One region of the Streptomyces sp. NPDC005195 genome, then DNA from elsewhere that is predicted to be linked to it. Evidence: riboswitches for the same ligand, from Rfam matches in the RefSeq annotation. Region 1 holds a riboswitch; the other holds the start of a gene.

The links. A riboswitch is a leader RNA that binds a small molecule or an ion and turns the genes downstream of it on or off. The one in region 1 is predicted to bind thiamine pyrophosphate.
Region 2: linked by a shared signal. The riboswitch ahead of ABZV34_RS21205 (thiamine ABC transporter substrate-binding protein) and the one ahead of ABZV34_RS15545 (cytosine permease) in region 1 are both predicted to bind thiamine pyrophosphate.

Annotation. Positions count from the first base shown of each region.
Region 1 covers NZ_JBEXHZ010000011.1:195,195-202,971, forward strand. The annotation lists gene ABZV34_RS15535 (ArgE/DapE family deacylase) at 117-1,391, shown strand; gene thiD (bifunctional hydroxymethylpyrimidine kinase/phosphomethylpyrimidine kinase) at 1,499-2,311, opposite strand; gene ABZV34_RS15545 (cytosine permease) at 2,429-3,823, opposite strand; TPP riboswitch at 3,813-3,906, opposite strand; gene ABZV34_RS15550 (maleylacetate reductase) at 4,013-5,092, opposite strand; partial or broken gene ABZV34_RS15555 (6-chlorohydroxyquinol-1,2-dioxygenase) at 5,098-5,232, opposite strand; gene ABZV34_RS15560 (type III PLP-dependent enzyme) at 5,423-6,643, opposite strand; gene ABZV34_RS15565 (SH3 domain-containing protein) at 7,731-7,777, opposite strand, start outside.
Region 2 covers NZ_JBEXHZ010000020.1:14,572-22,348, forward strand. The annotation lists gene ABZV34_RS21195 (PAS domain-containing protein) at 1-559, opposite strand, end outside; gene rlmN (23S rRNA (adenine(2503)-C(2))-methyltransferase RlmN) at 934-2,040, shown strand; TPP riboswitch at 2,080-2,198, shown strand; gene ABZV34_RS21205 (thiamine ABC transporter substrate-binding protein) at 2,276-3,358, shown strand; gene ABZV34_RS21210 (iron ABC transporter permease) at 3,334-5,013, shown strand; gene ABZV34_RS21215 (ABC transporter ATP-binding protein) at 5,094-6,128, shown strand; gene ABZV34_RS21220 (LAETG motif-containing sortase-dependent surface protein) at 6,373-7,056, opposite strand; gene ABZV34_RS21225 (Rossmann fold nucleotide-binding protein) at 7,206-7,777, opposite strand, start outside.

The DNA.
Region 1 (7,777 bases):
TCAGTCTTCACAAGAAATCGATCCTAGACGGAAACAAACGGCGATTGTTTGCGTACCGGAACTGTTCGTAGCATCCTCACGCCCCCTCGTCGTCCACCACGGAAGGAGCGTGCGGCATGCGCGCAGTGCTCAGTGCCGAGGAGTCCGCCGCCGTGGAGGCGGTCGACGAAACGGCCGTCGCCACGATGCTGCTCGACACCCTGGCCGTGCCCAGCGTGACGGGAAGCGCCGCCGAGTCCGAGCTCCAGCACCGTCTGGCGCGGGACCTCGGCCGGTCCGGCCTGGACATCGACCTGTGGTCGATGGATCTGCCCGCTCTGCGCGCCGAGCCCGGCTTCCCCGGCATGGAGGTGCCACGCGACGAGGCATGGGGGCTCGTCGCGACGCTGCCCGGCACCGAGGACGGTCCGACCATGATCCTCCAGGGCCATGTCGACGTCGTGCCGCCCGGTGACCTCGCGCAGTGGGCGGGCGCCCCCTTCGTTCCGAGCGTCCGCGGAGACGTCGTGCACGGCCGGGGCGCCTGTGACATGAAGGCCGGGGTCGTCGCCAACGTCGCCGCGCTCGCCGCCATCCGGGCCTCCGGGGTACGGCTGCGCGGCAGCGTGGCGGGCCATTTCGTGGTCGGTGAGGAGGACGGCGGGATCGGGGCCTTCGGGACCCTGCGCCGTGGCCACACCGGCGACGCCTGTGTCATCAGCGAGCCGACCGGCGGCACGCTGGTCACCGCGAACGCCGGTGCCCTGACCTTCCGCATCACCGTGCCGGGCCGGTCCACGCACGCGAGCACCCGCGACGCCGGGGTGAGCGCCATCGACGCCTACGCGCCCATCGCCGCCGCCCTGGCCCGGCTGGAGGCCGCCCGCGGCGAGACGCCCGATCCGCTGATGGCCGAGTACCCCTTCCCGTACAGCGTCTCCGTCGGAATGCTCCAGGCCGGGGACTGGGCCAGCAGCGTGCCGGGACTGCTCGTCGCCGACGGCCGGCTCGGGCTGCAACTCGGCGAGGACCCGACCGCGGCCCGCGCCACGTTCGAACGCTGTGTGGCGGAGGCGTGCGCGGCCGATCCGTGGCTGCGCGGGCATCCCGCGGTCGTCTCGTGGCCCGGCGGCCAGTTCGCCAGCGGGCGGCTCCCGGCCGGCCATCCCCTGCGCGAGACGGTCGGCACCGCGCACGCCGACGCCACCGGCGCCTCCTCGGCCCGGGAACGCGGCGCCCCCTACGGGAGCGACCTGCGGCTCTACGCCGGGGCGGGCATACCGACACTCCAGTACGGCCCCGGGGACGTACGCCTGGCCCACGGCCCCGACGAGCACGTGTCCCTCGCGGAGACGGTCGCCGTCGCCCAGGCGCTGGTCCTGGCGACACTGCGCACCGTGGGAACCCGCTAGGTCCGCCGACCAGGTGGGACCGCGGACCAGGCAGGGCCGAGAAGCAGGTGGGGCCGAGGAGCAGGTCGGGCTGAGGAGCAGGCGGGGCCGAGGACCCCAGGGAGCGTTCAGCGCCCCGCGCGCAGCCGCCAGCCGTGGTCGACCGGTCCGAGGCCGGAGCCGAGCGGGAAGCCCGCCGCGATCGCGCCTGTGACGTACTCCTTCGCCCGGCGCACCGCCTCCGGCACCGTCCGCCCGCGCGCCAGTTCCACCGCGATGGCCGAGGCCAGGGTGCAGCCGGTGCCGTGGGTGTGCCGGTTGTCGTGGCGCGGGGCCCGCAACCAGAGCTGTTCGGCGCCGTCGGTCAGCAGGTCGACGGCCTCGCCGGGCAGATGGCCGCCCTTCACCAGGACCCAACGGGGACCGTAGGACAGCAGCCGTTCCGCGGCCCGGCACATGTCCCGCTCCCCCGTCACCTCGATCCCCGTGAGCTCTGCGGTCTCGTCGAGGTTCGGCGTCGCCACCGTCGCGACCGGCAGCAGCGCGGTCCGTACGGCGTCCAGCGCGTCGTCGGCCAGCAGCCGGTCACCGTGCTTGGAGACGCTCACCGGATCCACCACCACGGGAACGGCGACGTCCGACAGCAGCTCGGCGACGGTCTCGACGAGCAGCGCGGAGCCGAGCATGCCGGTCTTCACCGCCTGCACCCCGATGTCGTCCACCACACTGCGGTACTGCGCGCGGACCGCCTCGGCCGGAAGCTCCCAGGCTCCCTGCACACCGAGGGAGTTCTGCGCGGTGACCGCGGTCAGCACACTCATCCCGTGCGCGCCGAGCGCCAGCATGGTCTTGAGGTCGGCCTGGATGCCGGCTCCGCCGCCCGAGTCCGATCCGGCGACGGTCAGGACGCGGGGCGGGGCGGCGGGGCTGTTCGAGGACATGACGGGTTCGCTCCGTACGAGAGGCGAGACGGGTGGCGGTGACGGATCACGGGTGGCGGGTGAGAGTTGACGGGTGACGGCGGGGCGACGGGGCCGGTGACCGCCGGCGCCCGTGCGTCAGCGGCGCAGCCGCAGCGGCGCGTACACCGCGAGGGCCGCGAGGAACGCCACCCCGTAGGCGAGATCCGCCCCGTGGAGGGCACGGGCGACCGGACCGACGTACAGGCTGGTGCTCATGAACGGCACCGCCGCGGCGAAGGCGCCTACGAACGCCACCAGCGCGGGCCACCACGGCTGCGGACGGGCGCTCTCGGCGGACAGATCGACCGGCGCGCCGGCGCGCGCCCTGGCCCGGACGAGCCAGTCGACGGCGACGATGGCGACGAACCCGGGGATCCAGTAGCCGACGAGCAGCAGCACGTTCTGGAACCGGGTCGTGGTGTCGGCGGCGTGCATCCACAGCACGAGCGGGAAGCCGAGTACGGCAGCCAGCGCGGCTGCGACCGGGCGCGGCAGGCGTACGCCCATGGTCTGCAGGGCGAGTGAGCCGCTGTAGTCGTTCATGGCGTTGCTGCTCAGGGCGGCCAGGGCCACGGCGAGCAGCCCGAAGGCACCGAGGACACCGCCGCCGAGCAGGGTGTCGACACCGCGGGCGGTCTGGTCGGTGAAGACCGAGGCGCCCCACAGGCCGAGCGCCTGGACGGCCACGAAGGACACGCTGACACCGGCGAGCGTGCACCAGAACATGCGCGGCCGGGATGCCGTACGCGGCAGATAGCGGCTGAAGTCGCTGGCGTAGGGGGCCCAGGACAGCGCCAGGCTGAGGGCGATGGTGCAGGTCAGGACGAAGGCCCCGGCCCGGTCGGCGCCGTGCGCGGAGGCGGTGGCCGCGGGGTGGCCGCCGTGCAGGAGCTTCACCGTCAGCGCGGCGAAGGCGGCGGCGAGGGCGAACGTCATCACGGTCTGGAGCCGGTGGATCACCTCGTACCCGAGGACGCCGAGCGCTCCCTGCGCGCCCATCATGACCAGCACACCCAGCCAGAACGGCCAGCCACACAACTGCGCCAGCGCGTCCCCGCCGAACAGGCCGATCAGCGCGTCCCAGGCGATCGAGGACAGCCACTGCAGCGCGCCCGGCACCAGCACGGCCCGTCCGAAGGCGAGCCGGGCGAGCGGCAGCTGTCCGGCGCCGGTCTGGCTGCCCCAGGTGCCGAGGTACGCGGTCGGCACCGCGCCCAGCAGGGTGCCGAGCACGACGGCGGTCAGCGCGGTGGAGAAGTCCAGGCCGAGCGCGACGCCGACGGTACCGGTGAAGACGCCGGTCATCGTCAGGTTGGGGGCGAACCACACGGTGAAGAGGCGGCCGGGGCCGCCGTAGCGGTGGTCCTCCGGCACCGGGGCGATGCCGCGCGCCTCGACGCGCAGATCGCCGGGGGCCTCGGGCATCCGCCCGTCGAAGACGCCCTGCGGGCCCCCGACGGCCACTTCACCACGGGCATACGGCAACGACATGAGACATCCCTCCGCCAGTCCTAACTGGTTCAGGTTCGACGGGTGTGATCTCAGCCCACGTGCGGGCACCCCGTGTCCGGTTCGGCGTCAGGATAGCCCGGCCCGCGCGTACGTCCCAGGCAGGGGGCACACGGACCCGCGCCACCGGGAGCGCGGAGCCCGTGAATCGACGGTGCCACGGGACCGTCCTCAGGAGCCGACGCGCGGCTCCCAGCCCTCGTACGCCGCTGTCAGCAGACCCAGTACGCCGTGCGCGGTGACCTCGCGGGGGTTCGGGTACGCCTGGCCGGCGGCCTGCGCCGCGGCCTCCGCCAAGTCGGCCTCCTCCAGACCGAGTTCGGCGAGGGTGCTCGGCGCGCCCAGGCCCCTGGCGAGCTCCCGCAGGGCGCGCGGGACGTCGTCCGTGCCGAGCGCCCGGGACAGGGTGGCGATCCCCCGGGGCGCGGCGGACGCGTTGTAGGCGAGGACGTAGGGCAGGACCACCGTGTGCGTCTCGGCATGCGGCAGGCCGAAGGTGCCGCCGAGGACATGGCACAGCTTGTGGTGCAGGCCCATGGTGGTGGCGCCGAGGCAGGCACCGCACAGCCACGCGCCGTACAGGGCGCGGCTGCGCGCGGCGAGGTCGCCGGGGGCGGCGGCCACGGCCGGCAGGGCGCCCGTCATCGCCCGGACCCCCTCCTCGGCCATGAGCGGGACGAGGGGCGAGGCGTCGGGCGCGTAGAGGGCCTCGGCGGCGTGCGCGAGGGCGTTGAAGCCGCTCGTCACGGAGAGGGGAACGGGGAGCCCGAGGGTGAGTCCGGGATCGTAGACGACGCTTCGGGGCTGGACGGCGAGGTCGCGTCCGGTGCGCTTGGCGCCGTCCTCGGTCAGACCCCACACCGGGGTCATCTCCGAGCCGGAGTAGGTGGACGGCACGGCGATCAGCGGCAGCCCGGTGCGCAGCGCGATCGCCTTGCCGAGGCCGATCGCCGAGCCTCCGCCGACCGCCACGCAGCCGTCGGCGCGCATCCCGCGGGTCACCTCGACGGCTCGGGCGGCGACCTCGGCGGGTACGTGCATCCGGGCCTCGGCGTGCAGTCCCGCGCACTGGCCGCCCAGCGCGTCGGCGACCGCCCGGGCGGTGGCCTCGCCCCGGCTGCCGCAGACCACCAGTACCCGGTGCAGACCGAGCCGGGCGACCTCGCCGGGGGTCGCGGACACGGCGGCGCCGGGCCGGAAGACGACACGGCCGGGCCGGGTCTCGTACGAGAAGTCGAGCGGGGTGTCCATGGCGCTCATGCCTGCTCCCGGACGAGGTCGAAGCGGGCGTGCCGGAAGGGGGCCGGGAGGCCGAACTCCCCCGGCAGGAACGGGTCGTCGGTCTCGGCGACCTCCTGGACCGGGCTCTTCCCGACGACGAACACGGCGTCATCGGCGTCGGCCGCGGAGTCGGTCATGAAGGCGGTCGGGAGGTCTGTCGTGAAGGCGGTCGGTTCGACGGTCATGCCACTCTCCTGGTCCGGCACACGATGCTGCCAGGCGTGTCCGAGGATGCGCCGCCGCGCCCTCGACGGCAACTCCTGGTGTTCCGTCGCACGGCCATCGGCCATCGATCATCGGTCATCGGGACCGGTCGCCGTCGGCGCTCGCGTCCAGGAAGTGGAAGCCGGGTTCCGGATAGCGCGTGTGGGCCCGGTGCGGGGCGGGCGAGGTGTAGGCGCCCGCGAGGGAGAACACCACGCGGTCACCGGCCCGCAGGCCCTGGGCCCGGACGTCGCGGACCAGGACGTCCTTCGGCGTGCTCAGCTGGCCGGTGAGGGTCGCGCGCTCCCTGCGCACCACGGGACGCGGCCAGGAATACGGCCACGGCTCCACTTCGAGAACGGACCAGGGCCGGTCCTGCCGCCCGGTCTCGGGGGTGCGCAGGTGGACGGCGCCGCCACGGATGACGGCGAAGTCCTCGCTGGAGCCGTGCTCGACGTCCAGCACCTCGCTCGCGTACCAGCCGCAGTACGCGGTCAGCGCGCGGCCGGGCTCGATCCGCAGCGTCAGTTCCGGGTGGTCCGTGACGAGCCGGGCCAGGCCCTCGCCGTACGCGTGCCAGTCGAAGCGGCGCTCGGGGCGGTCGTAGTCCACCGCCATACCGCCCCCGATGTCCACCTCGGTGAGCCGAAGGCCGTTCCGGGCGGCCAGCTCCAGGGTCCAGGCGACGACGGACTCGGCCATCGCCAGATGTTCCTCGGCGTGCACCCCGTTGGCCAAGTGGGCGTGGACGCCGCGCAGTTCGAGGCTCGGATAGCTGCCGTCGGTGAGCAGGCCGACGATCGTGTCGGCCCGGGCCGGATCGAGACCGGAGGCGGTGGGGGACCCGCCGCCGTCCGCCGCGAGAAGGCCGTCGGCCACCGGGAGGTCGAACCGCGGCAGCACCGCCACCCGGCGGTCCGGAACGTGCCGCTGGGCCAGCCCGGCCAGCATGTACAGCTCGTACTCGCTCTCGACCTGGAAGCGTGTCACCCCCCGCTCCAGCGCGTCCGCCAGCTCCGTCGGGGTCTTCTCCGTACCGCCGAAGGCCCGCGGACGGTCCACGGCGGCCTCGGCCACGTGGGCCAGTTCGATGCCGGAGGACACCTTGTATCCGTCGACGTACGGGCCGAGCTCGGCCAGGATCTCCGGTTCTCCGTTGGCCTGGACCGTGTAGTACAGCTCGACGCGATCGGGCAGGGCGGCTCTGACGGACGCGGCGTGGGCGCGCAGTGCTGCCAAGTCGTATACGTAGGCGGGCAGTTCCGTGGGCGACAGGGAGAGGATGCGGTCGCGCACCGCGCGCGGGGGTGTGATCATTGGGGCACTCCGGGTCGTATGGCGCAAGGTGTCGTCGGTACGCGGCGCGGGTGGCGAACGGCCGGACGACATCGCCGACCGGCCTGCGCGTGCTGCGGGGAGCGGGGGCCCGTCGGATACACGGAGCGGAGCCGCCGCGCGCGCTGCGGGGAGCAGGTCCGCGCGCGCTGCGGGGAGCAGGTCCGCGCGCGCCACGGGGAGCAGGTCCGCGCGCGCCACGGGGTGGCCGGTATCCCTCGCGGGACGGGGGTGCGACGTGCGCGCCGGGTCCGCCGCCCGGGGCGGGGTGTCCGAGGGGGGCCGACCGAGCGTCCGGTCCGGCGGGGTGAGCGGGGACCAGGAGAGCACCGCCGCCGCGCTCCGGCAGGCCGACGCCCTCGCTCGCAGGGCTCGCGCCCTGTGGCATCCCACCATCATGCTGATCCGCGACTCCCCACCCGTGGCCCGGACACGATCTCTACCCGGTCAGAGATCCTTAGGCACCTTGAGCCGCTCGCGGACGGGAACCTCCCGGGAGTGTCGCCCCGGCGCACACCACCACCCACGACACCCTCCCATGTCGCGGTTCCGCCGGCGCGTCAGCCGGTGCTGCTCCGGCGCGGCGCACCCCTGGGGCGTGTTGAGGAGGTTCGTCGGGCCGGGAGCCCTCGCGCAGCACGGTGGCGCCGTCGCGTGCGTCGGTACATCGGTACATGGATAGGTCGATACCGGCGAGCACGCGGGCAATGCGGGAGGGAACCTTCCGCCAGGACCGGCAGCCGCCCGGTGGCATGGCGCGGTTGACCGCGGGAGAGATCCACGCCGATCACTGCCGGGCCCAGGGGGCGAGCGCGAACGCTTGGGCGCCTGGGCGCTTGGGCCGCGACGGAGTCCGGGGCCGGCCCGTCACCCGGGCCCGGAAGATTCCTGGAGCGTGGTGTGCGCCCAGTGGTGGATGTGGCAGCGGCCCGGATCGGGGCGGGGCAGGACAGGACAGACCGGTGTGGGGCAGATCGGGGAGGGTCGGGCCGGCGCGAGGGGGCTTGACGCGATCCGGCATGACGTGGTGCCCGGCTCCGTCCGGAACCGGGCACCGCGTCCGGTCAGGTCAGCAGGTGGCCGACGCGGGCAGTCCGCCGTACTGGTCACCCTTGA
Region 2 (7,777 bases), on a different contig from region 1:
AGGCCGAGCGCAGGAGCTGCTGGAAGGCCTCCCTGTCGTCGGGGTGTATTGCCGAGATTATTTTGGACATCGGCGCAGTTGGATCCGGGACGAGCCCGACCAGGCTGGGTAGGCCACCGAGCCACTCCAGCTGGTCTCTCTCGGGTGAGTACATCCACAGGCCGAGGCCGGCGGCCGCGGTGGCCAGCCGGAACGGGATCAGCAGGCTGGCCAGGTCGTTTCGTGCATCCAGGACGCGCACCCGTATCAGCCGCTTGTCACCGGCGGGATCCTTCACCGGTCGCGCCTCGAACAAACAGGTAACGGGTATTCCGTGTTGCCCGGGAAAGTGCAGCTCCCGCATGGCGACCGCATCCGCCCTGGCGGCGTGGGCCACCAGACTTTCGGCCGACATCCGCTGGCTGGCAGGCCACAGGTCCACGAAGTCACGTCCCAGGCACTGCTCCGCCGGCCTGCCCAGCGCCGTGGCCATGGCAGCGTTGAGGTCGCGCAGGGCACCGTCCAGCGTCAGAAGAGCCGACGGGCAAGCCCTTCGATGAAGTTCGTCCGAGGCGTCCATCCGTGGCTCCCTGGTGCATACCAAAACAGCCTCTTCAGCCATGTTCGCGCATTTTGCTGTGATGTCTCAATGAAGGGGGTGTCCGACCGCCTGCGTCGAAGGGCGACGGCAGGAACTTGGTTCGGTGACACGGTCGCTGAGTGCCAGTGCCAGTGCCAGTGCCAGTGCCAGTGCCCGTAGCGGCGACCTCGCTCTCGCGGTGACGGCCCTGGGCGGACGCGATCTGGATCATGTCGGCGACGCGCGGGCAGTCTTCTGGGCCGTCCCTGGGCCGTGCGAGGCCGACCCACGCTGACAGCCGACGCCCACGGGTGACCACCCCCACCCCGCTCCGGCCTGGGCCAGTCGAGTTGATCTGCGACACTGGAAGGGTTATGCCGAAGCCCGGAGAACTCACATTCGTCGCCCCCCGCGGAGCCAAGAAGCCGCCGCGGCACCTCGCCGATCTCACGCCCGCCGAGCGTAAAGAGGCGGTTGCCGAGATCGGGGAGAAGCCGTTTCGCGCCAAGCAGCTCTCGCAGCACTACTTCGCGCGGTACGCGCACGACCCCGCGGAGTGGACGGACATCCCGGCCGCCGCGCGCGGCAAGCTCCAGGAAGCGCTGCTTCCCGAGCTGATGACCGTCGTACGGCATCTGTCGACCGACCAGGACACCACGCGCAAGACCCTGTGGCGGCTCTTCGACGGCACGCTCGTCGAGTCCGTGCTGATGCGCTACCCGGACCGGGTGACCATGTGCATCAGCTCCCAGGCGGGCTGCGGGATGAACTGCCCGTTCTGTGCCACGGGCCAGGCCGGACTCGACCGGAACCTGTCGACCGGCGAGATCGTGCACCAGATCGTGGACGGCATGCGGGCGCTGCGGGACGGGGAGATCCCCGGCGGCCCGGCGCGGCTGAGCAACATCGTCTTCATGGGGATGGGCGAGCCGCTCGCCAACTACAAGCGGGTCGTGGGCGCCATCCGCGCGCTCACCGACCCCGAGCCGGACGGCGTGGGACTCTCCCAGCGCGGCATCACCGTGTCGACGGTCGGACTGGTCCCGGCCATCCACCGGTTCTCCGACGAGGGCTTCAAGTGCCGCCTCGCCATCTCCCTGCACGCACCGGACGACGAGCTGCGCGACACCCTCGTCCCCGTGAACACGCGGTGGAAGGTGCGGGAGGTGCTCGACGCGGGCTGGGAGTACGCGGCCAGGTCGGGGCGCCGGCTCTCCATCGAGTACGCCCTCATCCGGGACATCAACGACCAGGCCTGGCGCGGTGACCGGCTCGGCCGGCTGCTCAGGGGCAAGCCCGTGCACGTCAACCTCATCCCCCTGAACCCCACCCCGGGCTCCAAGTGGACCGCCTCGCGGCCCGAGGACGAGAAGGCGTTCGTCGAGGCCATCGCGGCCCACGGCGTACCCGTCACCGTCCGGGACACCCGGGGCCAGGAGATCGACGGGGCGTGCGGCCAGCTCGCGGCGACCGAGCGATAGTCTGACCTGGCACGTACATTTTCATATTCCGACATCTTCATATTCCGACAGGGGAGCGCCACAGCGCTGAGAGTGCGGCAGCCGGGACACCGGTGGGCCGCAGACCCTCTGAACCTCGCCCAGGTCATTCTGGGTAGGAAGTTCGGGCATCACTCAAGCTGTTGCGCCCTGCCCGGGAACCGCCGAGTTCCCGGGCAGGGCCGCGTCTCTTCCTGGTCACCCCAGGAGGAATTCAGTGAGCACCAAGAAGAGGACGACCGCGGCCGTGTTCGCCGCACTGGGCCTCGTCACGCTGTCCGCGTGCGGCTCGTCCGGCTCCGGCGACAAGGCCGCCGACGCCGGGACCGTGACCCTCGTCAGCCACGACTCCTTCGCCTACTCCAAGAGCGTGCTGCACGCCTTCGAGCAGGAGTCGGGCTACAAGGTCAGGGTCCTCGAGGACGGCGACGCCGGCCAGGCCGTCAACAAGGCCATCCTGACCAAGGACAACCCGCAGGGCGACGTCTTCTTCGGCGTCGACAACACCCTGCTCTCCCGCGCGCTCGACAACGGGCTGTTCCAGCCGTACGAGCCCAAGGGCTCCGGCCAGATCGCCCAGGAGTACCGGGTCGACGAGGAGAAGCACCGGGTCACGCCCATCGACTCCGGCGACATCTGCGTCAACTACGACAAGGCCTACTTCAGCAAGCGCGAACTGGCCCCGCCCACTTCCTTCGACGACCTCGTCAAGCCCGCGTACAAAAACCTGCTCGTCACCGAGAACGCGTCCACGTCCTCGCCCGGCCTCGGTTTCCTGCTCGGGACCGCCGCGAAGTACGGGGACGCCGGGTGGCAGGGCTACTGGAAGAAGCTCAAGGCCAACGGCGTGAAGGTGGTCGACGGCTGGGAGCAGGCCTACAACGACGAGTTCTCGGGGTCCGCGGGCGGCAAGAAGGCGAAGGCCGACCGGCCGCTGGTCGTCTCGTACGCCTCCTCCCCGCCGGCCGAGGTGATCTACGCCGACCCGAAGCCGAAGACCGCGCCGACCGGGGTCGCGAGCGGCACCTGCTTCCGCCAGGTCGAGTACGCGGGGCTGCTGAGCAACGCGAGGAACACGAAGGGCGGCAAGGCGCTCCTCGACTTCCTGATCAGCTTCAGGTTCCAGGAGGACATGCCGCTGAACATGTTCGTGTACCCGGTCCGTGAGACCGCCAAGGTGCCCGAGGTGTTCGTGAAGTTCGGCCCGCAGGCCGAGCACCCCGAGACCCTGGCTCCGGCCGAGATCGCCAAGAACCGTGACCAGTGGGTCAAGTCGTGGACCTCGCTCGTACTGAAGTAGCCGAGGCGGCGCCCAGGAGGCGGGGGAGCGCGACGCGGCTGTGGCTCATGGCCCTGCCGGTCGTGTTCTTCGGCGTCTTCTTCGCCTACCCCGTCGCGGCGATCGTGGCCCGCGGTCTCAGGATCGACGGGGTCTGGCGGCTCGGGCGGATCGGGGAGGTGCTCGGCCGGTCCGACATCCGGCACGTGCTCTGGTTCACCACCTGGCAGGCGCTCGCCTCGACAGCGCTCACGCTGCTGATCGCGCTCCCCGGCGCGTATGTCTTCGCGCGCTTCGACTTCCGGGGCAAGCAGGTGCTGCGCGCGGTGGTGACCGTTCCCTTCGTGCTGCCCACCGTCGTCGTCGGTACGGCCTTCCTGGCGCTGATCGGCCGCGGCGGACTCCTGGACGGTCTGTGGGGCGTACGGCTCGACACCACGGTCTGGGCGATCCTGCTCGCGCACGTCTTCTTCAACTACGCGGTGGTCGTCCGCACGGTCGGCGGGCTCTGGTCGCAGCTCGACCCGCGTCAGGAGGAGGCCGCGCGCATGCTCGGCGCCTCCCGGTTCGCGGCCTGGCGCAGGGTGACGCTCCCTGCCCTGAGCCCGGCCGTCGCCGCCGCGGCGCTCATGGTCTTCCTCTTCACCTTCACCTCGTTCGGGGTGGTCCAGATCCTCGGTGGGCCGACCTTCTCCACCCTCGAGGTCGAGATCTACCGGCAGACCTCGGAGATCTTCGACCTCGCGACGGCGGCGGTGCTGACGATCATCCAGTTCGTGGCCGTCGGCGCGATCCTCGCCGTCCACGCGGGGACCGTACGCCGCCGGGAGACCGCCCTGCGTCTGGTGGCCCCGGAGACGACAGCCCGCCGGCCGCGCGGGGCCGGGCAGTGGGCGCTGCTCACGGGAGTGCTCGCGAGCATCGCGGTCCTGCTCGTGCTGCCGCTCGGAGTCCTGGTCCAGCGGTCCCTGGACACCCCGGGCGGCTTCGGATTCGGCTACTACAGGGCGCTGGCCTCCGATGACGGCGGCATCTTCCTGGTGGCCCCGATCGAGGCGATCGGCAACTCCCTGGAGTACGCGTTCGCCGCCACCGCGATCGCCGTGGTCATCGGAGGTCTGGCGGCCGCCGCTCTGACCGGCCGCGCCGGTCGTCTCGTGCGGGGGTTCGACGCACTGCTGATGCTGCCGCTCGGTGTGTCCGCCGTGACCGTCGGTTTCGGGTTCCTGATCGCGCTGGACGAGCCGCCGCTCGATCTCAGGAGCAGCTGGATCCTGGTGCCGCTCGCGCAGGCGCTGGTGGGTGTCCCCTTCGTCGTACGGACGATGCTGCCCGTGCTGCGGGCGGTGGACGGACGGCTGCGGGAGGCGGCGTCGGTGCTCGGTGCCTCGCCGTGGCGGGTGTGGCGGGAGGTCGACCTGCCGATGGTGCGGCGGGCGCTGCTGATCGCGGCGGGGTTCGCCTTCGCCGTGTCGCTCGGGGAGTTCGGAGCGACGGTCTTCATCGCGCGCCCCGACAACCCGACGCTGCCGGTCGCGGTCGCGCGGCTGCTCGGGCGCGCCGGTGACCTCAACTACGGGCAGGCGATGGCACTTTCGACGATCTTGATGGTGGTGTGCGCGGTGGCGCTGCTGCTGTTGGAGCGTATGCGGACCGACCGGACAGGGGAGTTCTGATGGCGAGGCTCGTCATGAAGGCGACGTCTGGGACGACGGGTGCGGGTACGGCTACGGGTACGGGTACGGGGGCACCGGAGATCCTGCTCGGTGTCGAGGCGGCGACCGTGCGCTTCGGTGGCCGGCCCGTGCTGGACGCCGTCGATCTGGAGGTCGCCGAGCGCGAGATCGTGTGCGTGCTCGGACCGAGCGGCAGCGGCAAGTCCACGCTGCTGCGGGCGGTGGCCGGACTGCAGCCGCTCGACGCGGGACGTGTGCTCCTGACCGGCCACGACCAGGCGGGGGTGCCCGCGCACCGCCGGGGCGTCGGGCTGATGTTCCAGGACCACCAGCTCTTCCCGCAGCGCGACGTGGGCGGCAATGTCGCCTTCGGGCTCCGGATGCACGGCGTGCCGAAGGAACAACAGGCGCTGCGGGTCGGCGAGTTGCTGGACCTCGTCGGGCTGCCCGGCGCCGCCTCCCGGGCCGTCGCGGCCCTGTCCGGAGGCGAGCAGCAGCGGGTCGCGCTGGCCCGCGCCCTCGCTCCCCGGCCCCGGCTGCTGATGCTCGACGAACCGCTCGGCCAGCTCGACCGCTCGCTGCGCGAACGGCTGGTCGTCGAACTCCGTGCACTCTTCGGACAGTTGGGTACGACCGTGCTCGCGGTCACGCACGACCAGGGTGAGGCCTTCGCGCTGGCCGACCGGGTCGTGGTGATGCGCGAGGGGCGGATCGCCCAGTCGGGTACGCCACTTGAGGTCTGGCAGCATCCGGCGGACGAGTTCGTGGCCCGCTTCCTCGGCTTCGACAACGTGGCCGACGCGACGGTGACCGGCCGGATCGCGGACACGCCGTGGGGGAAGCTTCCGGTACCCGAGAACACGCCACAGGGTCCCGGCACGCTGCTCGTGCGACCCGCGGGCGTACGGCTGGTCGCCCGCGCCGACGGGCTGCCCTGCACGGTGACCGCACGCACCTTCCGGGGCACCCACGTAGCCGTCCATCTCCAGCCGGAGGGCGCGCCGCGGCTGGAGGCGGCATGCGCGCTGCGGGAGGCGCCCGCGCCCGGCGACCAGGTCGCGGTGGCGTTCGACGAGGCCGAGGTCGTCGTACTCGGGGAGTCCTCGGCCGGATAGACCTCCGACCACCGCCACCGGGGCACCCGCGCGTCCCGGTGACCGCGTGCCACGCCATCGGGACGCGAGGGGGGCGGCCGAGGCCTGTAACGGACCCGCGGAGCCACCGTCGCGAAGCAGCCCCCGCCGTCCTCACCGGCTGCCTTCGGATGGCGGACGGCCTTCGGGCAGCGCCCCGCACAGACGTGTGGCCCGCCCCCTCCGGGAGGGGGCGGGCCACACGGTCCTACAGGCGTGGTGCGGTTCAGCCGGTCTTCGAGGCGCCGCGGCGGCGCATACCGAAGTAGACCGCTCCGCCGCCGACGACCACGAAGGCACCGGCGATGCCGGCGATCATCGGGGTGTTGGAGTTCGCACCGGTCTCGGCGAGGTTGGAGTCACCGACCGCGGGGGACGGGGCGTTGTCTCCCGGCGTCGCGGGCGCGGCGCTGCTCTCCGACTCCGACGGGGTCGCGGAAGCCGACTCCGAGGGGGCGGGGGAGGAGGAGCTCTCCGACGGCTTCGGCGTCGGAGAAGGCGACTCGTCGGACTTGCACGCCTTGGACGGCGTGGTCAGCTGGGGCGAGACGTCCTCGTTGACGATCTTCCCGGCCGTGACGTGGACGCGGTACGTGGCGTTGGGAGCCCAGTCCTCGGAGAAGGTGACAGTGGCGCCCTCGCGGGTGCCCTTGACCGTCTCGGAGCCGACCTGGCGGGAGTCCGCGCCGTTGGCCTCGAGGAAGACGGAGACCGTGGCCTCGACGCCGGAGGCGTCGGTGTCGGTCACGGTGATGATGCCCTTCCCGTTGTCGTCGCACGAGGCGACGGCCGAGAAGTCACGGATATTGCAAGCAAGTGCGTTGCCGGCGACACCGAGCGCGAGCGCGGCCGTGGCGGAGGCAACACCGAGGATGCGCACGGAATGTGCGGTACGGCGAGATATGGACACGATTGCCCTTCACAGATTGCGCAACTGCGGGGGGTTTGAGGGGGGTTCTGCTGTGGCAACAGGACTCCCTTAGGCCACACAGGTCTATAAGGGCCAGCTAAGTGCTGTCAATGCATATGCCCTGCCGTGCCGTCGGCTTTGCCATGTCGTTAACCACCGAGGCGTTTGAGAGCCTCCGGCGCGTCCTCGATCCGGTCGACCAGAGCGATCCGGTCCTCCATGGCCCGCTCACGGGCCAGGGATTGGAGGAGCGGCCAGGTGGGGTGCCGCTCCGTCCAGTGCGCGCGGTCCACGAGGACCATCGGTGTGGGCTCTCCACGCGACTCGTAGTAGTTCGGGGTCGCGTTGTCGAAGATCTCCTGTACGGTCCCGGCGGCGCCCGGCAGAAAGACGACGCCCGCGTTCGAGCGCGCCAACAGCCCGTCCTCACGGGTCGCGTTGGCGAAGTACTTGGCGATGTGCGCGGCGAACGGGTTCGGCGGCTCGTGACCGTAGAACCAGGTCGGGATGCCGACCGAGGGGCCACCCGCGGGCCAGCTTTCCCGCACCGTGAACGCGGCGCGCGCCCAGTCGGTGATCGAGGGGCGGAACGACGGTGCCCCGGCGAGGAGTCGCAGTGCCTCGGTGAGCATCACGTCGTCGAACGGGGCCGCGTACGCGCCGAGGTTCGCGGCCTCCATCGCGCCCGGCCCGCCGCCGGTGGCGACCATGAGGCCGGAGC